2 regions of the Moorella sp. E306M genome follow, and region 1 is predicted to be linked to the other one. Evidence: riboswitches for the same ligand, from Rfam matches in the RefSeq annotation. Region 1 holds a riboswitch; the other holds the start of a gene.
The links. A riboswitch is a leader RNA that binds a small molecule or an ion and turns the genes downstream of it on or off. The one in region 1 is predicted to bind cyclic di-GMP.

Region 1 (15,210 bases):
ACGGGGATCTTTGAGCGCAACGATGCGCCAGTGCGGAAACTGGAGGGCTTGGAGCTGCGGTCGGGATTCCTCAAGGGTCCCTTTGACCCGCAGGTTGTCATACAAGAGAACGGCCTTAAATTTTATGTAGATCTGGCCGCAGGACAGAAGACGGGTTACTTCCTGGACCAGAGGGAAAACCGAGCCGCCCTCCAGCCGTTTGTGAAAGGGGCGCGGGTGCTGGATTGCTTTTGTCATACCGGGGGGTTCAGCGTCCATGCCGCCCATTATGGTGCCCGGGAAGTAGTGGGCCTGGATATCTCGGCAGAAGCCATTGCTATGGCACGGCGCAATGCGGTGCTCAATGGTTATGGGGACCTGTGTTCTTTTGAGGAAGCCAATGCTTTTGACGCCTTGCGAGAGCTGGAGCGCCAGGAAGAAAGGTTTGATGTAGTTATCCTGGATCCGCCGGCATTTGTCAAGGCCAGGAAGGCTTTGGAGGGAGCCATCCGGGGCTATAAAGAGATAAATTTGCGGGCGATGAAGATTTTATCTCCTGGCGGCTTTCTGGTGACCTGTTCCTGTTCCTACCACATGCCGGAGGAACTCTTTTTAGAAGTTATCCAGGATGCAGCCTTTGATGCCCGTCGCCGCCTGCGCCTGCTGGCCAGACGCGGCCAGGCTCCTGACCACCCGGTACTCCTTGGCTACGACGAGTCGCGTTACCTCAAGTGCCTAATGCTTCAGGTAATATAAAAGACAATATTACCTGCTTACAGCTTACCTCGGGAAGGGACTAAAACTACCGCCGTCCCCTCCCATTGAAAATAATGGTTACTCCCCGGCAGTCTTTTTGTGGTATAATAACCTGTAAGTGCCTCTATTAGGAGTGAAACATGCTCAAACTACTGCAACCGGACCTCTATGTGCGTTCCCTGCGGGATATACCCCTGGCAGCTTTAAAGGCGCGGGGTATCCGCGGTTTGATTATTGACCTGGATAATACGGTGACCGAATGGGGACGGGCGACCCTGGACCGGGAAATTTACCGGTGGTTTACGGAATTAAAGAAGCAAGACTTAAGGGCCTGCCTTGTATCCAACAACCGGGATGTCCGGGTGCAAAAAATAGCTGCTTACCTGGGTATTCCCGGAATTTCCAGGGCCGGTAAACCCAGGCGGCGGGCCTTTTACCAGGCCATGGCCGTCATGGAAACGGCAGTTGGTAATACTGCCGTGATCGGCGACCAGGTTTTTACCGATGTCCTGGGAGGAAACCGCCTGGGGCTGTACACAATTCTGGTGATGCCTATAAATAAGCGCGAGTTCATTGGCACCAGGGTGATCCGTCAGATAGAAAAATTGATAACCAAACGCCTGGTAATCAACGATTTAAAGGACTTATAATAGAGTGAGTAAAAAAATTGGCTTTACATAACCCGATTATTAAAAAGAAATGGCAGGGTAGGCCATGCTGCAGGTAAAAGCTTCAACCGGGCTGGTGGCCCTCATGGGATGCCCGGTAGAACATTCTTTATCGCCTTTAATGCAAAATGCGGCCTTTGCCGCCACCGGGCTGGACCTGGTTTACCTGGCCTTTGCCGTTACCCCTTCCGGCCTGCCGGCTGCCCTGGCCGGGCTTAAAGCCCTGGGTTTCCGGGGCGCCAATGTTACGGTACCCCATAAAGAAGCAATTATCAAATACCTGGATGCAATCGATCCCGCGGCGGCTCGCATCGGAGCCGTGAACACAATTGTTAATGACGGGCGCCTGACAGGCTACAATACTGACGCCAGCGGTTTTTTGCGTTCCCTCCAGGAAGCAGGTTTTGATCCGGCCGGCAAGAAAGCGGTCATCCTCGGGGCCGGGGGGGCGGCCCGGGCGGTGGCCTTTGCCCTGGCCGGGGCGGGTTGCACCGGGTTGACCATTGCCAACCGCACATTGGAGCGGGCCGGACACCTGGCAGCCGCCCTGGCCGGTTTAAGCGTCCTGGTAAAGGCCTGCGCCCTGGAAGAGGAAGAGCTGCGTCCCAGGGTAGAAGAGGCCGACCTGGTGGTAAACGCCACCAGTGCCGGCATGGCTACTATGGAAGGAGCCGTACCCCTGCCGGCGGCCTGGCTCCACGCCGGGCAATGGGTCTACGACCTGGTCTACAATCCCCTGGAAACCAGGTTCCTGCGGGATGCCCGGCAGCGGGGTTGCCGGGCTATATCCGGTTTGGGGATGCTCCTGTACCAGGGGGCCGCGGCCTTTACCCTGTGGACGGGGAAGCCGGCACCGGTGGAGGTCATGGGAGAAGCCCTCCGGAAAGCAATACAAGATTCTCATGCCGCTAAGTAGGCACCATCAGAAGGATGAAAATAACAGGCCGGCTTTTGTTCAGAGCGAGCGACTTGGTCGGAGCAGTAAAGCAGCCCGAGGCTGAGACGTAGGCTGTTCCGCGCGGACCAGAGAGCGAGCAAGACGATACCAACCTGGAGTTCTGGCGGAAGGCTGGATAATTAGGAGAGGCAGGAGATACTTTGCTGCGTTATCTTACCGCGGGGGAATCCCACGGGCGGGGTTTAAGTGTGATTGTTGAGGGTATGCCGGCCGGGGTACCCCTCACGGCTGAAGATATTAATACCTGGCTGGCCCGCCGCCAGGGCGGTTACGGCCGCGGCGGGCGCATGAGCATTGAACGGGACCGGGTGGAGATCCTGGCCGGGGTAAGAGGCGGCTATACCCTGGGCAGCCCCGTCGCCCTTTTTATAGCCAACCGGGACTGGGCCAACTGGCAGGAGATTATGGCTCCCGGCCCCGAGGCCCAGGCCGAGCGGGTAGTTACCCGGCCGCGGCCGGGGCATGCCGACCTGGCGGGAGGTTTGAAATACCACCAGGCGGACCTGCGCAATATCCTGGAACGTGCCAGTGCCCGGGAAACGGCGGCCAGGGTGGCGGCCGGGGCTGCGGCTGCTGCTTTGCTCAAAGAACTGGGGATTGAACTGGCGGCCCATGTGGTCCGGATTGGACCGGTTGCAGTTAAAGGGGCGGTAGAATTGAGTGCTGCCCGGCAGGCCTGGGAGTCGCCCGTCTACTGTGCCGACCCGGAAGTCAGCCGGGCAATGGTAGCAGTTATTGAAGAAGCCCGGCAAAAGGGGGATACCCTGGGAGGAGTGGTGGAAGTACTGGCGGCCGGGGTTCCCGCCGGGCTGGGCAGCCATGTTCACTGGGACCGGCGCCTGGACGGGCGCCTGGCCCAGGCTTTAATGAGCATTCCGGCCATCAAAGGGGTAGAAATCGGAGCCGGTTTTGAGCTCGCAAGTATTCCAGGAAGCCTGTCCCATGATGCCATCGCCTACCGGGAAGGACAGGGCTTTTACCATCCCACCAACCGCGCCGGCGGCCTGGAGGGTGGTATGACCAATGGAGAAATCCTTGTCCTGCGGGCGGCCATGAAACCAATCCCCACCCTGATGCAGCCCTTGCCCAGCGTTGATTTCCTGACAAAAAAACCTGTTACGGCTGCTGTGGAACGTTCTGACGTCTGCGCCGTCCCGGCAGTAGCGGTCGTTGCCTGGGCGGCGGTGGCCTGGGTCCTGGCCGGGGCAGTGATGGAGAAATTTGGCGGCGATTATTTACCGGAAATCCAGGAGCGAATGGCCGCTTACCGGCAGTACTTAAGCGGTATTTAACAGGTAAGGGTCTATGATCCTGCCGGGGAGCGAGCAAAACAATGCCACCCTTGAGGAAGATAGAGAAAGAGGAAGACGAAGACGGATGCCGGACAATATTGTTTTGATCGGATTTATGGGCAGCGGCAAAACGACAGCAGGGAAGATCCTGGCAGCCAGCCTGGGCTGGTCTTTCCTGGATACCGACGCCATGATCGAAGAGGACGCCGGTTTGTCTATTAAAGAAATTTTTGCTCGCTATGGAGAGCAATATTTCCGGAAACTTGAGCAGGCGGCAGTTGCCCGGGCAGCTGCTGCCCGGCGGGCAGTTATTGCCACCGGCGGGGGGGCCGTCCTTTCCGGAGACAATGTCCGGCGCTTGCGGGAAGGCAACAAAGTTGTCTGGCTCCAGGTACGGCTGGAAACGGCCCTGCAGCGCGCCGGGGTGAAGGGGGACCGCCCCCTCCTCCAGGGACGGCGCCGGGAAGAGGTGGCCGGGCTCTTCAAGCGCCGCGAGCCCTATTATACCTTTGCCGATGTATATATCGACACTGACGGTAAAGATGCAGACGCCGTGGCCGGAGAAATAAAGGAGGCTTTAAAATTATGGCTGGCGAGCTTAAAGTAAACCTGGGTGAGCGTACTTATAAGATTTTTTGCGGTTCAGGGTTGTTAAAGGAAACCGGCTTCCTGCTTAAAAACCTGGACCTGGCAGCCCCCTGCCTGGTAGTAAGCAATGCTACCATTGCTGGACATTACTGGCCCACCCTGGAGCAAAGCCTCAAGGCAGCCGGTTTTCAGCCCCACCTTGCCCTGGTTCCCGACGGGGAGGAGGCCAAAACCCTTAAAGTTGCGGCTGAACTATATGATGCTGCCCTGGCAGCCGATATTGAGCGCGGGTCAGCCATTATCGCCTTGGGGGGCGGCGTGGTGGGGGATGTGGCCGGGTTTGTGGCCGCCACCTGGCTCCGGGGCGTTCCTTTTATTCAACTCCCGACTACACTTCTAGCCCAGGTCGACGCCAGCGTGGGGGGCAAGGTGGCTGTCAACCATCCCCGGGGCAAGAACCTCATCGGCGCCTTTTACCAGCCGGCGGCCGTCATAGTCGACCTGGCAACCCTGGCCACCCTGCCGCCGCGGGAAGTCCGGGCCGGCCTGGCGGAAGTCATCAAGTATGGCGTGATCATGGATGCCGGCTTTTTTACTTACCTGGAAGATCACCTGGAAGGCGCCCTAAATGGAGAAGAAGGGGTCCTGGAAACCATCGTTTTGCGCTCCTGCGCCTTGAAAGCAGAAATAGTTGCCCGGGATGAGCGGGAAAGCGGCTTGCGGGCCATTTTAAATTTTGGCCACACTATCGGCCATGCCGTGGAAGCCGTAACAGATTTTGCCGCCTACCGCCACGGTGAGGCCGTTGCTATGGGGATGGCCGCCGCCGCCCGCCTGGCCGTCCGGCGGGGAATGTTTTCGGAAGCGGAAACCGGCCGCCTGGTGCGATTGCTGCAGCGGGCGGGTCTGCCTGTTGATTTGCCGGCCGTCGAACCTGCTGCTTTCCAGGCGGCCCTGGGCCATGATAAAAAAATCCGCCAGGGCCGGCTGCGGATGGTCCTGCCGGAACGGTTGGGCCGGGTGCAGGTTACCCCGGTTAGTTTAGAGGAGATTATGGCGGTTATTTGCTGAGGAATATCCGGGGGCTGTCCGCCTCGGCCTGCTAAAGAATGAATGTTGCGGGAGGGGAGCAAAATGGACACCCGGCGGCGGCTGGGGGACCTTTTAATTGCGGCCGGGATGATCACCCCGGCCCAGCTGGAGCAGGCCCTGCAGGAACAAAAGCGCACCGGGGAACGCCTGGGTAAGGTTTTGATCCGCCTGGGATTCATTACTGAAGCCAGTATTCTGGAAGTCCTGGAATTCCAGTTGGGCATTCCCAAAGTCGTCCTGGCCGACTACCACCTGGACCCGGAGGTGGTGCGTCTGGTGCCGGAGGGCCTGGCGCGGCGCTACCAGGCCATCCCCATTCGCCTGGACGGCAACCGTCTCCTGGTAGCCATGGCCGACCCCCTGAACCTGCTGGCCCTGGACGACCTGCGCCTGGCTACCGGCAAGGAGATCATGCCGGCTATAGCTGCTGAAAGGGAAATTGAAGAGGCTTTGAGCAGGTTCTGGCAGAAGGAAACTGCTGCCAGCATGAGCGAGGCGGCGGCCGCCGCTGCCCTGGAAGCTCCCGGTCCCGGCGGTACCGAAGGGGCACCGGCTGTACGGCTGGTTAACAGCTTTATCCAGCAGGCGATCCAGATGCGGGCCAGCGATATCCACATCGAACCCCAGGAAGGGGAAGTACGCGTACGCCTGCGGGTGGATGGCCTGCTGCGGGAGTTAACCCGCCTGCCCCTGGGGGTTCTAAGCAGCCTGATCTCCAGGATCAAGATCATGGCGGGCATGGATATTGCCGAAAAGCGCCTGCCCCAGGACGGCCGTTTTCAATTTACCCTGGGTAAACGCAACGTCGACCTGCGTGTTTCCAGCCTGCCCACGGTTTACGGGGAAAAGATCGTCCTGCGCCTGCTGGACCAGGAGGCCATGCTCCTGTCCCTGGACGACCTGGGATTTTTGCCGGCCATAAAAGAGCGCTTTGCGAGCCTCATCCACAGTTCCTACGGCATGCTCCTCATTACCGGTCCCACGGGCAGCGGTAAGACGACAACCCTCTATGCCACCCTTAACATTTTATGCTCACCGGAAAAAAACATCATTACTATTGAAGACCCCGTAGAATACCTGCTGCCCGGCATCAACCAGGTACGGGTCAATCCCAAGGCCGGTCTAACCTTTGCCTCAGGTTTGCGATCTATCTTGCGCCAGGACCCCGACATAATTATGGTAGGAGAAATTCGCGACCGGGAAACGGCGGATATCGCCGTCCGGGCGGCGACCACCGGCCATTTGGTGTTCAGCACCCTCCATACCAATGACGCCGCCGGGGCCGTCACCCGCCTCTTAGATATGGGCGTTGAACCCTACCTGGTCAACTCTTCCCTTATCGGCGTAGTGGCCCAGCGGCTGGTGCGCCGGCTCTGCCCCCACTGCCGGGAGATTTACCGACCCGAACCGGGGTCTTTGGAAAAGACCTGGCTGCCAGCAGTAGAAGAACTCTGGCGGGGTCGGGGTTGCCAGCGCTGCAGTTTTACCGGTTATGCCGGCCGGACGGCCATCCAGGAGGTACTGGTGATGAATGAAGAACTCCGCGGCCTGGTGACCGCCAAGGCACCGGCAACGGCCCTGAAAGAGGCGGCCGTAGCTGCCGGTATGGTGCCTTTAATCGAGGACGGTTTGGAAAAAGTCCGCCAGGGGATTACCACGGTGAGTGAAGTCCTGCGTGTTTCCCTGGGCGGTTTGTAAAGACCAGACTGTACTGTCCCGGGTGGCATATACTTCCATTGATCTTGAATTCATAGTTCTGCCCTTTGCAGTTAGCCCGGCACTATACGTTGTTTATTAACATTGGTAGCAGTTGGCTATTAAAAATCCTTGCGTTTGTTATCCTGGCTTTATCCGGGAGGATTAAAATGTTCGACATTGAAACCATCCTGCGGGCGGCGGCTGCCGCCGGGGCCTCCGATGTCCATCTCTCTGTCGGCCTGCCGCCGGTTTTCCGGGTCCACGGCGAACTCCAAGTCCAGCGCCAGTGGGAGCCCCTGGATTCCGGAATGACAGCCAGCCTGGTACGGCCTATGGTGGGCGAGAGGTGGGAGGTATTGCAAGAGCGGGGAGAAATAGACCTGGCTTACTCCCTGCCCGGCGTAAGCCGTTTCCGGGTTAATGTCTTTCACCAGCGGGGAAGCGTTAGCGCAGCCATCCGCCTTATACCCAGGGAGATACCCAGCCTGGAAACCCTGGGATTACCGCCGGTGGTGGCCGAGCTGGCAGAACGACAGCACGGCCTGGTCCTGGTGACGGGGCCGACGGGTAGCGGCAAGTCCACCACTCTGGCGGCCATGGTGGATAAAATCAACCGGGAACGCAGCTGCCATATTATTACCCTGGAAGACCCCATCGAATACCTGCACCAGCACCGCCGTAGCATCGTCAACCAGCGGGAAGTGGGTTCAGATACCCGTTCCTTTGCCAGTGCCCTGCGGGCCGCCCTGCGCCAGGACCCGGATGTTATCCTGGTCGGCGAGATGCGGGATTTGGAGACTATTGCCACGGCCATCACGGCCGCGGAAACGGGTCACCTGGTCTTGGCGACTTTACATACCAGCAGTGCCATCCAGAGCATTGACCGGATCATTGACGTTTTCCCGCCCCACCAGCAGGGGCAGGTCCGCATCCAGCTGGCCGACACCCTGGAAGGGGTTATCACCCAGCAGCTTTTACCGCGGGCCGACAGGAAAGGCCGGGTGGCAGCAGTGGAAGTGCTGATTGCTACCCCGGCTGTCAAGAATCTCATCCGCGAGGGTAAAACCCACCAGATTGTTTCCAGCATGCAGACGGGAGCCCGCTACGGCATGCAGACCATGGACATGGCCCTGCGGCAGCTGGTCACCAGGGGTATGATAGAGGATAGAGAATTAAACAATGGTTAACGGCGCCAGGATTAGCAGGAATTTGCCTTTTTATGACGAATAAATGTCCATATATCCTCGTTCAAGGCAAACCCGGCGAAAGCCGGGGGCGCAAAGCTACGGGCCTGTAGACGCTGTCATGGCCGCCGGGCTGCCGGGGAAGAGTTCTATCTTTCCCTGTTGCCGGTGGCTATTTATATTTGGAGGGAAAGCATGAATTTTGCCTACCGGGGAAGGGATGCCAGGGGGAATGCAGTTAGCGGGAATATAGAAGCGGAAAGCCAGGAACTGGCCATCCGGGAACTGCGCCGGCAGGGGATTTTTATTACTTACTGCCGGCCGGCAGTTGTAACCCCAGCCCGGGACTGGCGGAGCCTTTTCCGGCGGCTGGTATCCCGTCGCGACCTGGCCCTCTTCAGCCGCCAGCTGGCGACCATGCTGGGGGCTGGCCTGCCGATTGTGACGGCCTTGCATATTTTACAGCGACAGGCAGAAAATCCTTCCCTGCGAGAAAGTATCGGTATGCTTCTCCAGGACCTGGAGTCCGGGGAGGCCTTTTACCGGGCGCTGGAACGGCAGCCCCGGGTCTTCCCGCCTATCTTCATCCATACCGTCGAGGCCGGGGAGCTGGGTGGGGCCCTGGACGAGACCCTGGAGCGCCTGGCGGGGCACCTGGAACGGGAACATGAAGTAGAGGAAAAGGTCAAGTCGGCCCTGACCTACCCGGCGATAGTCAGCATGGTTGCCCTCCTGGTAGTTATTTTTCTCCTGACTTATGTCCTGCCTTCCTTCCAGGTCATGTTGAACAGCCTGCAGGTGCCCCTGCCCTGGCCGACGCGCCTGGTTCTGGGACTAAGTGAAGGGTTACGGCGCTTGTGGCCTTTTCTGGTCTTTTTCCTGGCCGGCGCTGCTTTCGGGTTTTACCGCTGGCAGCAAAGGCCAGCGGGGCGCTACCAGGTCGACCGTTTGTTCCTTCGTTTACCAATTTTCGGTCCCCTGCATCATAAGGCGGTTCTATCTCGTTTCAGCCGTACCCTGGGTACCCTCCTGCACAGCGGTGTACCGGTCCTACTGGCCCTGGAAATAGTGCGGCGTACGGTGGGCAATGCTGTGGTGGCTGGCGCGGTGGAGCGGGCGGCAGAAAGCGTTCGCGATGGGCAGAGCCTGGCGACTCCACTGGAAGCGAGCGGAGTCTTCCCTCCCATGGTGGTGGAGATGATTACGGTAGGCGAGGAAACTGGGGCCCTGGATGCTATGCTCGAACGAGTGGCGACTCTTTATGAGCAGGAGGTGGAGGCGGTCGTGGCCCGCCTGGCTTCACTGATAGAACCCGTCCTCATCGTCGGCCTCGGCGGCATAGTAGGGCTTATCGTAATTTCGGTCTTTCTTCCCTACTTTCAGATGCTGGGCGGCATAAGGTAGAGGCGGGCGGGGGTTGCAGGCAGTATACCCTTAAAGAATGCCCTGGCCGGCGGTTCCATGTCGAGGAGTGCCAGGATAACTCTGCATCCTGCCGCGTTTGAGATCGGGGATAATAATGCGGGTAAGAGGGGGGTGATCTACTTGTAGGTTTCCCCGGCGGGCTGGCAGCAGGAAAGTAAAAAGCGCAGGCAAAAAAATCAGGGAGGTTGATTGATTCATGTGGCAGAGACTGAAAAAGGCGCGGGACCAGCGGGGTTTCACCCTGGTGGAGCTTCTTGTTGTTATTGCCATTATCGGCATTTTGGCCGCCATCGTCGCCCCCAACGCCTTCAAGGCCATCGAAAAGGGCAAGGTGGCGGCCGCCGAAGCGGACTACAAGGCGATTAAGGCGGCAGCGCTGAATTATTATACCGATACCGGCGTTTGGCCGGAAGACGGTACAGATAGCGAGGGATTTGTTACCGAACCAAGCCCAACGGTGGATGGCTGGAACGGCCCCTACCTTGAGCGCTGGCCGAGCAAGAACCCGTGGGGCGGGACTTATACCTACATGAAACAAGATGATTCATCTACACTTTGGGGTGCCCCTGCCCGCTGGCTCCAGCTGACGGACGTACCAGGAGCACCATCAGACGGTAACAGTAACAATGCTACCGGAGCCGCAAAACAACTTCTAAACGACTTAGGATCTGATGTTGTCAAGTTTGCAAATGGCAGTAGAGACACCCATATTCTGATTTCAAAAGAATAATTTTGATTGGGTCTGCTCCCGGCGCTTCGGTGCCGGGTGTAGACCCACCGACCCGTCCTGCAACCGGTCGTGTGGCCTGTTCCGGCGGGGGTAATGAAGCGGATCCTCTTTTCTCCGGGAGAGGATGTGAGCCATTGATGTTCAGTTTACCTAGACTGCCCCGCGACCAGCGCGGCTTTACCCTGGTGGAGCTTCTGGTGGTTATCGCCATCATCGGCATCCTGGCGGCCATTATTACTCCCAGCGCTTTCAGGGCGGTGGAAAAGGCGAAGATATCGCGGGTGGTTGCCGACGTGCGGGCCATAAAGGCGGCCGGTTATGCCTATTACGCCGATACCGGTGACTGGCCGAAGGCGGGGCAGGATTCCTACGATCGCCCCTACGACCAAGGAGACGAATATGGCTTCCTTTACTTCGTAAACTCTGACGGCAGCACCGGCTGGAACGGGCCGTACCTGGAGAAGCAGCCCGGCACTACGCCCTGGGGCGGCCATTATCGCTACTGGAAGAGTGTAATACCCAGCGGTAGTGTCTATGACGCCGCGGGCAACCAGATTCCAGTTAACAACACCAAATGCGCTGTAGTTACTATCGGCGGCTTCCCTGACCAGGGTATCCGCGACGCCGTGGACCGGCGCATCAGGGAGAGTGTCGGTTACTCCTATGTGGGAGAGGAAAACGGCACGTACTACATCTCGGTGATCATCTGGATGGAGGGGTTATAGCGCCGGCGCGCTTGTCGTTTGGGTAATAGGCGTCTGTCGTGTAGTTGGGCTTGCCATAAATGTGGTAGAAGGGAAAAGTATGTTTTGGATTGAAGTTTTTTTCTTCCTAGCGGGTCTTTTTATCGGTAGTTTCCTCAACGTGGTCATTTACCGCCTGCCGCGCGGGGAAACGGGGGTCTGGGGTCGTTCGCACTGCCCGGCTTGCGGGCGGGCGCTGGCCTGGTACGACCTTATACCCGTATTAAGCTACCTGCTCTTGCGGGGCAGGTGCCGTTACTGCCGCCTGCCGATTTCCTCACGATATCCTTTAGTCGAGCTTGTCACAGGCGTGGTATTTACCACCCTTTTTTATAATTTCGGCCTCTCCTGGATCCTGGTAAAATACCTTTTTCTAAGCGCCGTGTTGGTAGCCGCCAGCTTCATCGATCTGGAGCACTACCTGATCCCTGACCGCCTCGTGGTGACTGGTGCCTGCGGCGGTATTCTTTTAAGCCTGCTGGCGCGGGATGTGGGGTTTTGGTCTTCTTTATGGGGAGCAGTTGCGGCAGCAGGATTTTTGCTGCTGGTTGCCGTAATAAGTAAAGGTGGCATGGGCGGCGGGGATGTCAAGCTTGCAGGTATGGTAGGGCTTTTCCTCGGCTGGCCCCTGGCATCTCTGGCTCTTTTCCTTTCCCTGGTCACAGGCGGCTTGGCGGGCGTTTGCTTGCTGGTTTCCGGTCGGAAAAAGCGGCAGGACCCCCTTCCTTTCGCGCCTTTTATCGCCATAGGGGGGCTGCTGGCGTTGTTTTTTGGCGAGGAAATGTTGCACTGGTATCTTGTTAGGTTTTTGTAAAGTAATGAAACGCGAAGCGTGAGCAGTTTATATAGCGGCGGTTGATATGGCGGGGACGGAAAAATATGGTTCCACGCGGGCGGTACAGGGAGAGCGCGGTTTTACGCTGATTGAAATGGTAGCCGTCATGGCCATCACCGGGCTCCTGGCTACGGTGGTCCTGCCGGTAGTGGCTAAGAGCCTGGCATGGTGGCAGGTGCAGACGGCGGCCTGGCAGCTGGTAAGCGATATCCGAGAAGTACAGCAAATGGCCATTAGCGGCGAAGATTACCACCGCACTATTCTCTTTGATACCGTTAATAATTTGTACCGGATCAGGAAAGACGCAGTGATCGTAAAAGAAACCAAACTGCCGGCGGGGGTATCCTTTGCCAGCGTGGCCTTTCCAGACAGCAAGCTGGCCTTTAACCTTGAAGGTGTTCCCTCGGCCAGCGGAGACATCGTCTTAAAGGATCGCTATGGTCGCTATTACTATATTACTGTCCTGCCGGTTACAGGCCGGGTCAAGGCGGGGAAAACGACGTGAAAAAGTGTTGCTGGCCTGGTAACAACCGTGGTTTAACCCTGATTGAAGTCCTGGTGGCGGTAGCCTTGCTGGCGGCGGTGCTGGTACCAATGCTGGGTATGTTTACTACCGCCGCCCGGAGTTATACCAGGGGCGGCCAGGAGACGTTAGTTTTGAACCTGGCCCGGGAACGCATGGAAACCAGCCTGGCAGCCGGTTATAACGGCCTGGCCTCCCTGCCTGGAGCTGGCGGCACCTGGCAGGCTTACCCCGGCCGGCCGGGATATGAGTACCAGATAACTATAGCAGATTATGACCTCGTCCTACAGGTGAAGGAAGTGATGGTGCGGGTGCGCCCGGTGAATGACCCGGCGGGGCAGGTGGAACTGGCAACCCTGGTTGCCAGGTGGCCGTGAAGTGGCGGCGGGCCGGCCTTACTTTAATTGAAACTGTAATTGCCGCCAGCCTGATGGTCCTGGTCCTTATGTCTTCTTTGAGCATCCTCCAGGCGGGTTTAAAATGGTGGCAGCGTGGCTGGGACCGTATGGATGCCCAGCAAAACGCCCGCGTGGCCCTGATGCAGATGACCAGGGAGATCCAGGCTGCTAAGGAAATAATAAGCGGTTCTGATGCCGGTACCTTAATTATCGCTGATGCGGCGGGCAATCAATATAAATATCTGTTAACGGGTGATAACCTCCAGCGGGCCGTTAAGAAGAAAGGTTCTTTAAGCTTCAGCGGCTATAATCTCCTGGCCTACGGGGTGCAGACCCTGGAATTTTTTTATGACCATCCAGAGGCGCCGGAAAACAGTAAAACCGTAACCATCCACCTGGTTACGCGGGACGCCGAAGGACGGGACTTTGACGTAACTACCGCGGCGGCCCTGCGGCTCAGGGTGATGAACCCCGGAGGTTAGCATTTAACTTGCTGGTAAAGATTCTGGTAAAGATTTTTATTGCAGGTGATATTCTTTGGCCGGCACCTGGCGGCGGAGTATAGCTACAGGCAAGGGAAGAATTGATGGGGTGGGGTTGCCGGGGAGGTGCTGGCACCGGCGGGGCAGCGCCCTGCCGGGGGTCCTGCTGGCCATCCTGGTCCTTTCCCTCCTGGGGGCAGGGCTCCTTTCCCTTTCCCTGGTGGAGCGCCAGGGCGCGGCGAATGAAGTTAAGATTACCCAGGCCACCTACCTGGCCGAAGCCGGTATCCATTTGGCCCTGGCAAGACTACGCCATAACCCCGCCTGGCGGGACGGTTTGGGAGAAACTTACCTGCCTCCGGCAAGGGGTCGGATCATCAGCGTAAGCGTGGAGTCGCAGGCTGCAAGTTATCGCTTGCGTTCCGTTGGGGAAATAGATGGGGTCCAGCGAGCCGTAGAGGTGGATCTGGCCCGGCCCTTTTTCAGCTATGCCCTGGCCGGCGCCGGGGACATAACCGTAAAGAACCCCTTGACCATTATCGGCGATCTTTTTGCCACGGGCAGCATTTACCTGCAAAAGGGGGCCAGCGGCAACGTTGCTGCCGGGAAGGATTTAACCATTCAAAATAACACCACCGTCCAGGGCAGTGTGGTTACCGGCCGCTATCTGTATAATTACGGCACCATTCGCGGCGACGCCACCGTGGGCCAGGTTACCGACAAATACGGCAATGACCCCAATTATTACGGCCGGGTAGACGGTCGGATTATCAAAGGCCTGGGCTTTTCCTTCCCTGCCTGGCCCAGTGACCTGGTGGCTCCTTACACCGGCGGGTATCACCTCCCGGCGGGGGAATACACCCTGGCCAGGCTCCAGGACTTTGTCGATAATGCCCCGGCAGGAGATAATGGGATAAAGATCTTGTATTGCAACGGCGATTTAATTATTAGCAACGGGGATCACGGCAAGGGCAAGGGTGGAGGTAATGATACTGATTTTTATACCGGCAAAGTCATTATTGCCGCGGCCGGGGATATTACTTTGAGCAAGGATATACGGGCAACTACCGGCAGCGATGCCTGGGCCTTTGTGGCAGGATATGATATGATCCTGGAAGGCGGGATAACGGTTGATGCCGTCCTGATGAGCGAACGCTATTTTTACAAACAGGGTGCACCCAGTACCATTAACGGCAGCCTGGTAACAGGGGGCATCGAAGAGATAGATGAAGACAGCGGCAGCGGTAATGGCGATAACCAAGGTGAGGACCATGGCAACTTCAATAACGAGGGCCGTGGCAATGGTGGTAAAAAAGGTAGCGGCCATGGTCACATCAAAGGACAGCTACAAATTATCTACGATAATAACCGGGTACAGCTCCTGAGCCCGGCCCTGGCCGCAGCAGGTTGGCAGATCCTGTCCTGGCGCGGGGCTTCCCTGTATTAAAGAGCTGTTTGGAGTTGACTGCTGGATGCGCTGGCCAAGATTCAAGAGACAACCCCAATACCTGGGCATCGACCTCGGTACAACTGCCGTCAAGGCGGCCGTATACCAGGGCAGGCAGTGGCTGACGGCCAGCGTCCCGACTCCCCAGGGTGGCCTGGCTGATACTCAGGCCATGGTGGCGGCCGTTGCCGAGGCGGCCTCCCGGACCGGCTGGCGCGGTCGCCGGGCCGTGACGGCCGTCAGCGGGGAAAGGGTGATCGTCCGCTACCTGCGCCTGCCGCGGATGACCCCCGAGGAACTCAAAAGTGGCATGGCATATGAAATCGAAAACTACCTGCCCACCGGGGCCCGGGACATGGTAGTGGACTGGGCCATCCTGGATGCCGGTAATGATGCGGCTGCCGACCAGATG
Region 2 (15,210 bases), 1.7 Mb from region 1:
AGGGATAGCGGATATACCAGAGGCGGCCGTCCTCTTCCTCGTGTTCCACCTCGATATCGGAAATGGTGGTCTGGCAGCGGGGACACCAGTTAATAATATAGTTGCCCCGGTATATAAGGCCCTTTTCGTAGAGGCGGACAAAGACCTCGCGCACGGCCCGGGAGCAGCCCTCGTCCATGGTAAAACGCTCCCGGCTCCAGTCGCAGGAGGTACCTAAGAGGCGCAGCTGCCTGGTAATGCGGTCACCGTACTCGTTCTTCCAGGCCCAGACTCGCTCCAGGAACTTCTCCCGGCCCAGGTCATATTTGCTCAAACCTTCCTTGGCCAGCTCTTCTTCCACCCGGGCCTGGGTGGCTATACCGGCATGGTCGGTACCCGGCACCCACAGGGTGGCATCCCCCCGCATACGGTGCCAGCGGGTAAGGATGTCTTGCAAGGTATTATCCAGGGCATGTCCCAGGTGCAGGCTCCCGGTAACGTTGGGCGGGGGCATAACTATGCTGAAGGGTTGCTGGCCCGCTGCCGGCAGGGGACCGCGGAAATAGCCTGCTTCAGTCCAGTAGCGGTACCATTTTTCTTCTACGGCTTTAGGATCGTAGACCTTGTCTAGCGCAGCCAAAACGCTTGCCTCCTTACCTACAAAAAACCCCCATCCGCCCGGACGGACGAGGGGAGATAAGCCTTAATGGCGCTCTCTACGGTACTATCTTACTGATTTCTGCCTCTTGCTGTCAAGTATTGTCTGTTATTCTTCTTTCCTCACCAGGGCTTCCTTGAGGACTTCATCCATATGCTCCACCAGGATGAAGTTGAGCTTGCGCCGGATATTGGCCGGGATGTCCTCCAGGTTCTTTTCATTCTCCCGGGGAAGAATGATGTTTTTCACCCCTGCCCGGTGAGCAGCCAGGATCTTTTCTTTAATACCGCCTACCGGCAGCACCCGGCCCCGGAGGGTAATCTCGCCCGTCATGGCCACATCACCTTTCACCGGTACCCCCATAAGGGCCGAGGCCATGGCCGTGGCCATGGTGATTCCGGCAGAGGGCCCGTCCTTGGGGATGGCACCCTCGGGCACATGGATGTGCAGGTCATGCTTCTCATGGAAGTCGGCTTCCAGCCCCAGGGTGTCTGCCCGGGAGCGAATATAGCTGAAGCCGGCGTAGGCCGATTCTTTCATGACGTCACCAAGTTTCCCCGTCAGGGTAAGGTTACCCTTGCCTTTCATGACGGAAACTTCTACATTGAGCACCTCGCCTCCGGCCTCAGTCCAGGCCAGCCCGTTGGCCACCCCTACCATCTCATTCTGGAAAGCTTCTGTGTGCCGGTAACGGGGTATACCCAGGTAATCTTCTACATTACCGGCGGTAATTCTAACTGCTTTAGTTTTACCGCTGACAATATCCCGGGCCGTTTTACGGCAAATGGTGGCAATCTGCCGTTCCAAGTTGCGCACCCCGGCTTCCCGGGTGTATTCCCGTACAATCCGGCGCAGGGCATTTTCTGATATTTCCAGTTGGTCCTTTTTCAGGCCGTGTTCCTTGATCTGTTTGGGCACCAGGTGCAGGGCGGCGATTTTAACTTTTTCCTCTTCGGTATAACCCGGGATGCGGATAACCTCCATCCTGTCAAGGAGCGGCCGCGGGATGGAGTATTCGACGTTGGCCGTGGTAATAAACATTACCCTGGAGAGATCAAAGGGAGCTTCAATATAGTGATCGCTAAACATATAGTTCTGTTCCGGGTCCAGGACTTCCAGCAGGGCGGAAGCCGGGTCGCCGCGAAAGTCGCTGCTCAGTTTATCGATTTCATCCAGTAAAAAGACCGGGTTCCTGGTACCTGCCTGCTTCATACCCTGGATTATCCGCCCCGGCAGGGCGCCCACATAGGTGCGCCGGTGGCCCCGGATCTCGGCTTCATCCCGAACCCCGCCTAAAGATATGCGCACAAACTTGCGCTGCAGGGCCCGGGCAATGGATTTGGCCAGGGATGTCTTGCCTACCCCCGGCGGCCCGACAAAGCAGATGATGGGGCCTTTCATCTTCCTGGCCAGCTGGCGGATGGCCAGGTATTCCAGGATGCGGTCCTTGACTTCCTGTAAGCCATAGTGATCCTCATCCAGGATGCGCTCGGCCACTTTTATATCGAGGCGGTCCCGGGTTTGCTTGTTCCACGGTAAACTCAAAAGCCAGTCCAGGTAGTTGCGGACAACCGTAGCCTCGGCAACCATGGGCGGCATTTTTTCCAGACGCTCAACTTCTTTTAAAGCCCGCTCCCGCACCTCTTTGGGCAACCTGGCTGCTTCAATTTTTTGCCGCAATTCCTCAACTTCGGCTGCCCTTTCATCCTTTTCCCCCAGCTCTTTCTGGATGGCTTTCATCTGCTCGCGCAGGTAGTACTCTTTCTGGGTCTTTTCCATCTGCTTGCGGACGCGCAAGTTGATCTTGCGTTCCAGTTCCAGAATTTCCTTTTCCTTGGCCAGGATCTCGCACAAGAGGTTCAGGCGTTCCTTAATATCTACCGCTTCCAGGACGGCCTGTTTATCCGTCAGTTTAAGGTTAAGGTGGGAAGCTACCACATCGGCCAGCCGTCCCGGTTCCTCCAGGCTAACGACAGCCACTACCGTCTCCGGGGGGATTCTTTTGGACATCTTTACATAGGTCTCAAATTCATCGATCAGGCAGCGCATGAGGGCTTCGATTTCGCTGGAAGTTTCGGCAGGCTCCGGAGCCTCCTCAACTTCGACTTTAAGGAAGGGATCATGGCTCAAATATTCCTTAATCTTTCCCCGCCGGATACCCTCAACCAGGATACGAATGGTGCCGCCGGGTAATTTTAATAATTGCTTTATCTCAGCTATCGTCCCGGTAGTATATATATCATCTTCCCCGGGATCGTCATCCTGGGCCTCCTTCTGCATGGCCAGGAAAATAACCCGGTCCCTTAGCATTGCCTCCTCAATGGCACTGACCGAACGTTCCCTCCCGACATCCAGGTGAATTACCGTGTAAGGAAAAACAATAACCCCTCGCAGGGGCAACAGGGGAAGGATCCGGCTCAAACTTTACACCTCCACGGTGCTCCCTTGTATATACTTTTATCTGTCCAGGTAATTATTCTAATATATTCTACGGCATTATTCGTCTTATTGCAATAGCTTTAGCAGCTTAAAGGATGAGACGGCAAAGGCGTTGCGCTTAAAACCTGGGGACGGGATTTGAAACTTTCATGGCTGCTAGACTTTGTCCGCGGCATTAAGGCCTGTTCCAGGACCTCATTGACTGTTTGAACGGGTATTACCTGGATATCCGTAAAAGAGCGATATATTTCCTGCCAGTTATCTTTTGGAATGAGCACTTTTTTCGCCCCGGCCAGGCGGGCCGCTTCTACCTTGGCCACCACGCCGCCCACCGGCCGGACAGTGCCCCGGATAGAAACTTCCCCGGTCATGGCTACCAGGTTGTTAACCGGTATATCCGTAAAGGCGGAATAAACAGCCGTTAACATGCTGATACCGGCGGAAGGGCCATCTACCGGTACTCCCCCGGGAAAATTGAGGTGAATATCATAATCCCGCACATCTACCGGTAAGAGCTTGCGCAGGACGGTCAATACATTATCCACCGCATTGCGGGCCATGCTCCGGCGCCGCATTCGGCGGCCGTCGCTACTTCCGCTTTCTTCTTCCTCGATGACGCCCGTAACGGTAACCTGGCCGCGGCGGTGGCCGGCAAAATTGACGCTGGCCTCCATCTCTACTAAAAGGCCCATACTGGGACCGTAGACGGCCAGGGCGTTGACCACGCCCACCTGGGGCTCAGATGAAACCCGGCCGTCCTGGCGGGGGGTATAATGGCAGCTGGTTACCACCCATTCCACATCTTCGCGGGTAATCTCCTGGCGCTTTTCCGTCAGGGCCAGGCCGGCTGCCAGCTGCACCATGTTAACGGCTTCGCGGCCGTTGGTGGCATACTGTTTGATTATTTCTACGGCGGCTGTGGAAATGGTTAAGTTTATCTTCCTGGCCGCATTGCGGACAATGATGCCGATTTCTTCTGCCTGCAGGGGGCGGAAAAAAACTTCCAGGCAGCGCGACCGGATGGCGGCCGGGATTTCCTGGGGCAAGCGGGTCGTCGCTCCTACCAGGCGAAAATCGGCCGGCAAGCCGTTCCGGAAAATGTCATGAATATGGCTGGGGATGTTGCTGTCTTCCGTGCTGTAGTAAGCGCTCTCCAGGATCACCTTCCGGTCTTCCAGGACTTTGAGGAGCTTGTTAATCTGGATGGGATGCAGCTCGCCAATTTCATCTATAAACAGGATGCCGCCATGGGCGCGGGTAACGGCACCGGGTTTGGGCTGGGGAATACCGGCCATGCCTAAGGGACCGGCACCCTGGTAGATGGGGTCATGCACGGAACCTATCAGGGGATCGGCAATGCCTCGTTCATCAAAACGCGAGGTCGCCCCGTCCACTTCGACAAACCGGGCTGTCTCTTTAAAGGGGGAAAGGGGGTTTTTTTTGGCTTCTTCCAGAACCAGGCGGGCGGCCGCCGTCTTGCCTACCCCTGGGGGTCCGTAGATAATAACGTGCTGGGGGTTGGGGCCGCAGAGGGCGGCCCTGAGGGCTTTCAGGCCTTCTTCCTGGCCGATTATTTCCTCAAAAGCGGTGGGACGCGTCTTTTCCGCCAGGGGCTCCGACAGGGATATTTCCCGCATACGCTGGAGTTTCTCCAGTTCTTTACGGGATTCCTTCTCGACAGCGACCCGGTTGCCCTGCTGGTTGCGCAAAAGGTTCCAGAAATAGAGGCCGATTACCACGGCAAAAAATATCTGGATAAAACTTAATACTCCTCCCAGACCTTGACCCCATTCATACATTGGTCTTTTACTCCTTTCCGGATATCTCGATTACCTAAAGTTTTATCCGGAAAGGAAGATTTTATCCAAAAAGGCGGTAGCTTTCCCGCTACCGCCTTTATCATCCTTTATCATCAAGCTGTTTCTTCTTTTTTCTTCTTCCTTTCTACCGTCAAAAGCAGGGGCTCTTCCTTGCGCATGACCACATCTTTAGTGACGATACACTTGGTGATGTTGTTCCGCGAAGGTATTTCATACATTACGTCAAGCATTATCTCTTCCAGGATGGCCCTTAAGCCCCGGGCGCCGGTTTCTCGTTTCAGGGCTTCCTTAGCAATGGCCCGCAGGGCATCTTCTTTAAACTCAAGGGTGACTCCGTCCATTTCAAACAGCTTCTGGTACTGCTTCACCAGGGCGTTGCGGGGTTCTGTCAGGACCCGGACCAGGGCATCTTCGTCCAAGGCATCCAGGGTGACGATAACCGGCAGGCGGCCGACAAACTCGGGGATCAAACCGTACTTCAATAGGTCGACCGGCTGGACCTGCTTTAAGATATCGCCTACCTGGATGTCTTTTTTACCGTGAATTTCGGCACCAAAGCCCATGGTCTTCTGGGAGATGCGGTTTTTGATGATCTTATCCAGGCCGTCGAAGGCGCCGCCGCAGATGAAGAGGATATTGGTGGTATCCAGCTGGATGAATTCTTGATGGGGATGCTTGCGCCCTCCCTGGGGAGGTACACTGGCGATGGTCCCTTCCAGGATTTTGAGGAGGGCCTGCTGGACACCTTCGCCCGATACGTCCCGGGTAATGGACGGATTTTCCGACTTGCGGGCGATTTTATCTATTTCATCGATATAGACGATACCCTTTTCCGCCTTCTCCACATCGTAGTCGGCCGCCTGAATTAGCTTTAACAGGATGTTCTCCACATCCTCGCCTACATAACCGGCTTCCGTAAGGGAAGTGGCGTCGGCAATGGCAAAGGGTACATTCAGGATCTTGGCCAGGGTCTGAGCCAGGAGTGTTTTACCGCTGCCGGTGGGCCCGAGCATGATGATGTTACTCTTCTGGAGCTCGACGTCATCCATCTTCATGCCCAGGTTGATGCGCTTGTAGTGGTTGTAAACGGCTACCGCCATGGCTTTCTTGGCTTTATCCTGGCCGATGACATACTGGTCGAGGATTTCCCGGATCTCTTTGGGTTTTGGCAGTTCGCCCATTTCCAGGTTCAGATCCTCGCTCAGTTCTTCTTCGATTATCTCATTGCACAGCTCAATACATTCGTCGCAGATATAGACGCCAGGACCGGCGACCAGCTTTTTGACTTGGTCCTGAAGTTTACCACAAAAAGAACACTTCAGCTGGCCCTTATCGTCCGTGTATTTATACATGGTTTTAGTTCACCTCGCTGTCCCTATTTACCGGGCAACTCGCGCTTGGTGATCACCTCATCAATTAAACCGTACTCCTTCGCTTCCTGGGCGGTCATGAAATGATCGCGGTCGGTGTCCCTGGCAATCTGTTCCACCGGTTTACCGGTGATATCGCTTAAAATACGGTTTAATGTATCCCGGATGGCCAGGATACGCCTGGCATGAATCTCGATATCCACCGCCTGCCCCTGGGTGCCACCCATGGGCTGGTGAATCATAATTTCACTGTGGGGCAGGGCAAAACGCTTGCCTTTAGCACCGGCAGCCAGGAGAAAAGCGCCCATGCTGGCTGCCAGGCCGACACAGATGGTGGAAACATCGGGCCGGATATACTGCATGGTATCAAAGATAGCCATCCCGGCTGAGATGGAACCACCAGGACTGTTGATATACAGGTGGATATCTTTATCGGGATCTTCTGCCTCCAGGAATAGCATCTGGGCAATCACCAGATTGGCTACATGATCGTCAATGGCGCTTCCCAGGAAGATAATCCGGTCTTTCAGCAAGCGGGAATAAATGTCGTAGGCCCGCTCGCCCCTGTTGGTCTGCTCAACTACTACCGGTACCAGGATTGACACTCCTTACCCCACCTCCATGGTAAAAATTCCTTCCACAACCGCTTCTACTCCTTTTAGCCTTCCGTCGCAGCAGTTTCTCCTGTCTCCCCTTCTCCGCCTTCCCGGGGAGGTACGGCCACACTGTGCTCGACCAGAAAATCTATGGTCTTTTTAATCATTATATCGTATTTCAGGAGGGACAAGTCGCCCAGATTCTTCCGTACTTCGGCTGCATCCTGGCGGAAGATCCTGGCCATCTTCTCAATTTCCGCCTCAATGTCTTCTTCCGTGGCCGCAATATTTTCGGCCTTGGCAATGGCTTCCAGCACCAGTTCGGTCTTTACATCCCTTTCCGCCCCGGGCTGGAATTCTTTCTCTAAATCATCCATAGTCTTACCAGTATTATTTAAGAACTCCCCCAGGGTTATTTTCCTGGCATGCAGGTTGCGTTCCAGTTCCCTGAGCCGGGATTCGATCCGCCGTTTAACCATGATTTCCGGTAAATCCACCGTGGCTGCCGCTACGGCCTTGGCCACTACAGCTTGCCTTACGGCAGCGTCAATCTCTTGCCGCTGTCTCTCTTCCAGCCGGCGGCGGATATCCTGGCGCAGTTCGGCTAGAGTCTCGCACTCGCTGACGTCTTTGGCAAATTCATCATCCAGAGGGGCCAGCTCTTTTCGTTTAATGCCCCGGATGGCAACCTGGAAGACGGCTTCCTTGCCCGCCAGGTCTTCTTTGTGGTAGTCGGCAGGGAAGGTAACGGTAACGGTACGTTCCTCGTTTAGACGGGCACCTACCAGTTGTTCCTCAAAGCCGGGGACAAAGGTACCCGACCCCAATTCCAGATGATAATTATTTCCTTCTAAACCTGGATAAGGCTGGCCTTCTACCGTCCCTTTAAAATCAATGACGACAATATCCCCCGCAGCCGCCGGTTCATCTTCGATGTTCTTGATGGTAGCATAACGCTCCTGTAAGCTTTTCAGATAGGCGTCGATATCCTCCTCGCTAACTTTTACTTCCGGCCGTTCCACTTCCAAGCCTTTGTAGGTGCCGAGGTGGACTTCCGGCTTGACTTCTACTCTGGCCTTGAAGATTAAAGGCTCGCCCTCTTCCACCTTGACTATTTCCACTTCAGGGTGATCGATGGGTTCCAGCTGGTGCTCGGCTACTGCTTCTTTATAGGCCGGTGGAATAACAATTTCTACCGCCTCATTATAGATAGGCTCTTTGCCGATATACCGTTCCAGGATAAAACGCGGTGCCTTGCCTTTCCTGAAACCCGGGATGTTTACCCGCTTTACCAGGCGGCGGTAAGCTTGATCCAGGGCTTTCTGTACCCTGGGTGCTTCAACTTCAATTTCCAGAAGTACCTGATGCTTATCTAACTTCTCGACGGTAGCCTTCATTACCTACTTGCTCCTCCCTGCTCCCGACTACTGGACGCCATTCATTATGACCATCCATTTAGCATAAAATACTATCAGCAATTTTATTTCGCCGCTTTGTCTACCTTTTCCTGCCGCGCCTACTAAAAAACAAGCTAGTAGAATAACACCTCGGACAGGTAAAAACCCGATCCGAGGTCCCCCCAAGCCAAAAATATGGAGCGGAAGACGGGATTTGAACCCGCGACCCTCGCCTTGGCAAGGCGATGCTCTACCGCTGAGCTACTTCCGCCCGTTATTCAGGCACTACCACGCTTTCCGTAGCGATATATTAACAGATAGCTCCGGTTCTGTCAAGTTTTCTGCCCACCGGGCTGTGACAATTTAACGCAGCGGCCAGGTTCATTAACGCCCTCGCCATCAACCATTTGTAAAAGATTGTGAACGAGTATGTTAACCTGGCCTTCGATTAACCTCAAAAGATAGTTTTTATAGGTTGCCGGCAAAGTCTTACGGCGCAGGTAATCGTCCAGGAGGGCTTCCAGTACTTCCTGGTTAACGAGTTTATCCCGGCAGGCCATCGGACAATAACCCTATGGTTTTATTCATTAATTTTACCCCTTCCCGGCAATGATCACATGCGCGAAGCAACCCTCATGGAAGACAAAAAATAAAGGACAGCCTCATCGCCAAAGGCCGCCCCTGTCTTCATGCTTAAAAATTGCAGCAGCATCAAAGTACCGGCAGCCTGGCGATCTTAGCTCGTAAAAGCCTTAGACCCATGGCTTTGCGTCCCCCCCTTTCGGTGGGGTTTGCCTTTAGCGGTAACCCTTTACGCTATTCGACATTAATGCTTTTTTTCCTGCAAAATATACCACTTTTTGGGGCAATAAAAAAACAACCCGGGCAATCCGGGTGTGGTAGGGTATATATTAAAAAGGAGGTCAGAGGGCTTTGCTCGCTTTTATAATAGCACGCCAGGGTTATAATTGTATTAAGCCCTCTTTAAAAATGAATTAAATTTATACTCCGGTTTGATTAAGTAACGCATCTTAACGATCATCAATTTGCTTACCCCCGGCCAGGCTCTCCAAAAGCTTCACCCGTCCGGAGACGTTGTCGAGGTGCTCCAGCATGGCATTGCGCGCTTCTCGCGGTCGTCTCTTGCGGATGTTCTCCAATATTTTCCGGTGTTCAGTCACCACCAATTCCCGGTGCCAGGGCAAGGTCCTGCCGTAGCGTAAACTCAAATGAAAATACTGCCGAATAATATGCTCTATAGTGGTAGAAGTCTGGATAAATATAGGATTCTTGGTGGCTAAAGCTATGCTGTTGTGAAACTGGTAGTCAGGTTCGATGGTGATTTCTCCCCTGGTTATCTCCTCTTCCAGCCTTATTTCTGCCGCTTCCATGGCCTCTAAATCCGCCTCGTCGCTCCTTTCGGCGGCCAGGGCAGCAGCCTCGGCTTCCAGCGCCCGGCGAAACTCAACCCAGGAGAGCAACTGCTGGTATTCTACCTCGTTTAATTTGGCCATCAGGTCCTCTGGTTCCAAGGGAAAGCGCTTGACATAAATGCCATTACCGTGCCTTATCTCCAGGATGCCGCTGGAGGCCAGGACAGAGAGGCCTTCCCTTAAAGTGGGGGTACCGACACCGAACATTTCGCTCAATTCTTGAACGGGCGGCAAGCGGTCCCCCACTTTATACTCCCCGCTCTTAATCAACCGGGTAATGCGTTCCACCACTTCTTCATACATTTTCTTCTTGCGGATGATTAGCCCGTCTTTCATGGTTATTCACGCACCTATACCAAAATGTTTCCACTAAGACCTCGCTGTCCTATTGCCCCTCTGGCACCGCTCAAGTTCGGATCATTCTCCACATCATGCCCTTTCAAGTTTTTGGCATAAAGGTCCAGGCGGCTTACAGGCAGCCTGGACCTCGCAAAGGGGGACCACTAATGCTTTCTTGCCTCAACTTGTGCCAGTTTTTCGTAAAAGCGAATGATGGCTCCGTGGTCGGCGTCACCCAAGCCATCAACCTTTAAGGCTTGCAGAATTTCCATAACAACAGAGGTTAGCGGCAGGGGAACTCCCACCTCATGCCCGGCAGCCATGGCATTGGCCAGGTCTTTAATATGCAAGTTAATCCGGAAACCGGGCTTAAACTGACCGGCCAGCACCAGGGGCGCCTTGGCGTCCAGGACCGTACTCCCGGCCAGGCCGCCGCGGATGGCCTGGTAGACCAGTTCCGGGTCAACGCCGGCTTTGGTGGCCAGGACCAGGGCCTCGGACATGGCGGCAATGTTCAGGGCGACAATAATTTGGTTCGCCAGTTTGGTCACATTACCGGCGCCGATGTCACCGACGCGGACCACGGAAGATCCCATGGCCTTTAATATATTATAACATTCATCAAAGTCTTCCTGTTTGCCTCCGACCATTATCGACAAAGTTCCGTCGATGGCCTTGGGTTCGCCGCCGCTCACCGGCGCATCCAGCATACGCACGCCCTTTTCAGCCAGCTTCCCGGCTATTTCCCTGCTAACCATAGGGTCAATGGAGCTCATATCAATAAGGATTGAACCAGGCCGGGCACCCTCAAGCAAACCATTCGGCCCCAGGACAGCCTCCTTGACGTGGGGGGAATTGGGCAGCATGGTGATAAACTTATCGCAGCGTTCGCCCACCTCCCGGCAGGAACCGGCCGGTTCCGCGCCGGCGGCCACTACATCGTCTACTGCTTCTTTAATAATATCATATACGACCAGCTCATAGCCAGCCTTCAGCAGGTTTTTACTCATGGGCTTGCCCATGATGCCCAGTCCTATGAAGCCAATTTTACTCATCTTTTTCTTTTTACCCCTTTCGCCAAAATTTTTACCTGGTTTTAATGTGCCGCCCAAGCGGCATACTCCTTTTATCGGGGCTAACGCACTCCCCAAATTAATCTAGCCTGTACCCGTACGCTGCCACCCAGTCTAAAGACCGGCGAGTGTCCGGTACCGGAATGTATTCCAGAGACACATAACCCTTATAACCGACGTTGTCCAGCTCCCGCAACAAGAAAGGATAATTAATCTCGCCCGTTCCCGGCTGGTGCCGGCCGGGGTTGTCGGCGATCTGGATGTGGCCGATCTTTGGCAGATGCTCGCGCAGGATAGCCGTCAGATTTCCTTCTACTTTCTGGGCGTGATAAATGTCGTACTGTAAATAAACGTTGGGCATATCAACCTCGGCAAGCAGTTGCAAAACCTGTCCGGTCGTGTTAAGTAAGAAACCCGGTACGTCGTAATGGTTTAAGGGTTCCACCATGAGGTTTAAGCCATGTTCTCCCAGAACTCCAGCCGCATAGCGGACGTTGTCCACCAGCGCCTGCCACTGCTCTTCAAAAGTGAAGGCGTCTAACCTCTTGCCGGCCAGGCAGTTCAACCGCGGCACGCCCAGGGCGCGGGCCCAGGCCACTGCCTGCTTAACTCCTTCACGGAATTCTTCCCTCCGCTGCGGGTTGGCGGCAATGCCGCGCTCACCCGCCGCCCAGTCGCCGGCAGGTAGGTTAAAAAGCACCACCTGGAGATTGTTTTCTTCTACCGCGCCCTTTATCGCGTCCATGCTGTATTCATACGGGAAAAGAAACTCCACCGCTTTGAAACCCGCTTCCCGCGCGGCCTGAAAGCGCTCCAGGAAAGGCACTTCGGTAAACAGCATGGTTAAGTTGGCGGCGAATTTTGGCATATTTTTAACGCCTCCTTTTAGATTATATCTCGTCCATTTGATATGGTTCTTTACGACATTTGCTTAACCCCCCCTTTCACTGAAAACCAGGAACCAAACGGGTATAAAAAACCCTGGTAGGGAAGTTAGCTATTCAAAATAAACACCGTACCGCAGTATTGCTCCGTTTAAAGCTAATATATTTTCCGCCTTGCAGTATTCTGTCAAGCCATTAGAACTGGAAATAATATAGCCCCCTCCCTTGCCCACCTTTTCGAGCTTCTCTTTGGCCTCTAATACCGTCTCTTCGGGAGTACCCATTGTTAAGGTATAATGCAGGTCCATGTTGCCAATGAGGCAGAGCTTATCTCCCCATTCTTCCTTCACCTGGAAAATATCAACGGCACCATGCTCTAGATTGGCAATGGCGCAGATGTTTAGCTCTTCCACCAGATCTTTAAGCATGGGCAGGGGATTGCCATCAGTATGGTATATCCTGGGAATAGCTATGTGATCAACTACCTTTTTCATATGGGGCAGCATATATTTCCGGAAGTGTTCCGGAGAAAACATCGGTCCCCATTTAAAAGCTATGTCCTCGGAAATATAGGCTGCATCGAAACCTAAATCATTTACCCGCTCAATAACCTTAATACACCACTCGCCGATCAATTCCATACTTTCTTCAATAAAACCGGGGTCGTCATAAAGGGCGTAGGAGAAGTTTTCATACCCCATGCTGTTGTACGTGTTGCTCAACCCCACCCTGATACCAGCAATGGCCGCCAGGCCGTTTTGCCGGGCAAAGGATAAAAGTTCTTCGGCGCCCCTGTAAAAATCCGGATTCTCAGGATCGGGTAGAAACTCCTTTAAAGCCTTTAAGTCGTCCCTGGTCTTGAGCAGGCCTTCCTTCAATTGTTCTACGTCGCCGTTCTTCTCCATGATGGCATAAAAGGGGGGCCTGAAGTTATACGTTATGGTATCAAGGCAGAGAATTTTATATAAGTCCGGTGGGGTACGCCAGCCCGGCGGCAAATCGGTCTTGCGCCCGACAATCCTGTCGGCGAGACCTCGGTGGACGTAACTCTCAAACCACGGCACCCGGTCGGGCTGCTGTTTTTTCAATGCAGTAAGGAATCTTTCTCGGGAGGACATGGGCTTCATGGAAATATCTCCTTTCAAAAAGTAAAGCTATCTACGGGAAGGGAAGGGTTACAACCTTTTATTGCAATGTTATATTCAGGTCTTTAATCAGCTTGCCGAAATAGTCATAGGCCTCTTTGAAGAATTTCTGAAATTCTTCGGGACCCATATAAAGGATGGGCTGATGGAGATTCTTCATTGACTCTTTAAACTCGGGATCTTCGCTTACCTTTTTCAGTACGTCGGCTAGATAATCAACCACTTCTTTAGGAGTTCCGGCCGGAGCGGCAATACCTTTAACCGATCCCCAGCTGTAGAAATTAATGCCCTGCTCTTTTAAAGTCGGTACATCCGGGAAGGCGGGATCGCGCTCCGGTAGATCTACAGCCAGAGGACGCAGCCTGCCGGCCTGAATATGGGGCGCCACTTCGTTGCCGGAACCGCCGCCCACGATGGCATGCCCGCCGATCAGGTCGGTAATAGCTTGGGCGCCACCCTGATGGGGTATGGGAACGATGTTAATGCCAGTAACTTTGCCGATCCCGCGCATGGTGATATTGACGTTGCCCGTAGCCGTCGATACGCTGGCGGTGACGGGCTGATTACTAGTTTTAGCCCAATCAATAAGCTCCTTCATTGATTTAAACTGGGAGTTGCCAGGAACACAAATAATGGTTGAGTGGATCGACATCCTGGCAATAGGCGTGAAATCCTTCAGAGGATCGTAGGGTACTTTTTGCAACTGGGGACCGATTAGGTCTTCCCCTGAACCGTAGCCTATCATTAAGGTGTAACCGTCGGGCTTGGAAGTTTTGACAAATTCCCGACCTACAACAGCACCAGCGCCCGGTTTGTTAACAATCATGACGGGCTGCGGGCAGTATTTGGTCCAAACCTTTTCAATGGCCCTGGCCAAGGCATCGGTAGAACCGCCTGCCGCATAAGGAACGATAATGGTGATGGGTTTTTCTGGATATTTACTGCTTGTTGCCGCAGCCCCTTCGTTCTTCTCTTGAGAAGGGGTATTGTCCTGAGTAGCAGATTTACCGCCGCAGCCGCTGGCAATAAGGAGCACCAGCAGGGCGACCATCAACAGACCCAATATTCTCCAGGCTTTCTTACGATACATCTTAATTATCTACCCCTTTCCATTAAGTTTATTTCCCGTAGATAGCTTTACGAAGGCTGTATTAAACTTCGCCGGTGCTCATTCCCGGCGAAACCTTCGACCTTTTTCGCTGACATAACGATTGCAGACCTTGTGCAATCACCAGAGCTATAAAGATAGCGAACAAAGTCGCCGCTATTGGCCGGGTAAAAAAGATGGCCATACTGCCGCCCGACATCAAAAGAGACTGCCTTAAAGAATTCTCAATTATGGGGGCAAGTACGAAGGCTAAAGGTAACGGACCCGGCTCAAAATCAAGTTTGCGCATAAAATAGCCCAGGAGGCCGAAGAACAGTAAGGCATATATATTGAAGGTATCGTTGGCGATGCTGTAGACGCCTACACAGGTGAACAATACCACCGCCGGTGCCAGAATCCCAAAAGGAACCTTCAAAAGTTGAACCCAGAGACCCACAAGGGGTAGATTGAGGGCCAACAACATCAGATTGCCTATATACATCGAAGCGATAACTCCCCAAAAGACATCGGCGTGCTCTTTTACAAGGAAAGGTCCGGGTGTTACCCCCTGGATCATTAGCGCTGCAAAAATCATGGCGATAGAGGCATTACCGGGGATACCCAACGTAAGGAGAGGTATAAAAGAGGCACTGGAGGCGGCATTGTTCGCCGATTCCGGGCCAGCAACGCCGCATATGGCCCCATGTCCGAATTCTTCCGGTTTCTTGGAGCACCTTTTTTCCACGGCGTAGGACGCCAAGGAAGCAATTACGGCCCCGCCGCCGGGAAGGATGCCAACGAAAAAGCCGATTAACGAACCGCGAATAATCGCCCATTTCGCTTCTATGAAATCTTTTATGGTAGGAAAAACTTTGCCGATTTTTGTAGTTACAATCTCACCTTTAATGTTTTGTTCGAGGCTATATAAAATCTCACCGATGCCGAATACCCCCATGGCCAGAGTTACAAAATCAAAACCGCCTTGAAGGC

Region 2: it holds a riboswitch for cyclic di-GMP, as region 1 does, so the genes downstream of both, FLZ89_RS02830 (hypothetical protein) here and FLZ89_RS11610 (type II secretion system F family protein) in region 1, are expected to answer to the same signal.

Annotation. Positions count from the first base shown of each region.
Region 1 is NZ_BJKO01000001.1:2,246,006-2,261,215, forward strand. It holds gene FLZ89_RS11570 (class I SAM-dependent rRNA methyltransferase) at 1-735, shown strand, start outside; gene FLZ89_RS11575 (YqeG family HAD IIIA-type phosphatase) at 876-1,385, shown strand; gene FLZ89_RS11580 (shikimate dehydrogenase) at 1,450-2,319, shown strand; gene aroC (chorismate synthase) at 2,502-3,653, shown strand; gene FLZ89_RS11590 (shikimate kinase) at 3,667-4,260, shown strand; gene aroB (3-dehydroquinate synthase) at 4,239-5,312, shown strand; gene FLZ89_RS11600 (GspE/PulE family protein) at 5,376-7,031, shown strand; gene FLZ89_RS11605 (type IV pilus twitching motility protein PilT) at 7,199-8,218, shown strand; cyclic di-GMP riboswitch class I at 8,274-8,356, shown strand; gene FLZ89_RS11610 (type II secretion system F family protein) at 8,384-9,619, shown strand; gene FLZ89_RS11615 (prepilin-type N-terminal cleavage/methylation domain-containing protein) at 9,837-10,370, shown strand; gene FLZ89_RS11620 (prepilin-type N-terminal cleavage/methylation domain-containing protein) at 10,508-11,095, shown strand; gene FLZ89_RS11625 (prepilin peptidase) at 11,175-11,927, shown strand; gene FLZ89_RS11630 (type II secretion system protein) at 11,974-12,453, shown strand; gene FLZ89_RS11635 (prepilin-type N-terminal cleavage/methylation domain-containing protein) at 12,450-12,848, shown strand; gene FLZ89_RS11640 (hypothetical protein) at 12,839-13,351, shown strand; gene FLZ89_RS11645 (hypothetical protein) at 13,407-14,798, shown strand; gene pilM (type IV pilus biogenesis protein PilM) at 14,824-15,210, shown strand, end outside.
Region 2 is NZ_BJKO01000001.1:535,192-550,401, forward strand. It holds gene FLZ89_RS02795 (valine--tRNA ligase) at 1-619, opposite strand, end outside; gene lon (endopeptidase La) at 746-3,058, opposite strand; gene lonB (ATP-dependent protease LonB) at 3,157-4,875, opposite strand; gene clpX (ATP-dependent Clp protease ATP-binding subunit ClpX) at 4,989-6,248, opposite strand; gene clpP (ATP-dependent Clp endopeptidase proteolytic subunit ClpP) at 6,272-6,871, opposite strand; gene tig (trigger factor) at 6,925-8,259, opposite strand; tRNA gene FLZ89_RS02825 (tRNA-Gly) at 8,456-8,530, opposite strand; gene FLZ89_RS02830 (hypothetical protein) at 8,592-8,819, opposite strand; cyclic di-GMP riboswitch class I at 8,978-9,065, opposite strand; gene FLZ89_RS02835 (FadR/GntR family transcriptional regulator) at 9,291-10,028, opposite strand; gene garR (2-hydroxy-3-oxopropionate reductase) at 10,196-11,086, opposite strand; gene hyi (hydroxypyruvate isomerase) at 11,184-11,972, opposite strand; gene FLZ89_RS02850 (uroporphyrinogen decarboxylase family protein) at 12,102-13,115, opposite strand; gene FLZ89_RS02855 (tripartite tricarboxylate transporter substrate binding protein) at 13,174-14,223, opposite strand; gene FLZ89_RS02860 (tripartite tricarboxylate transporter permease) at 14,285-15,210, opposite strand, start outside.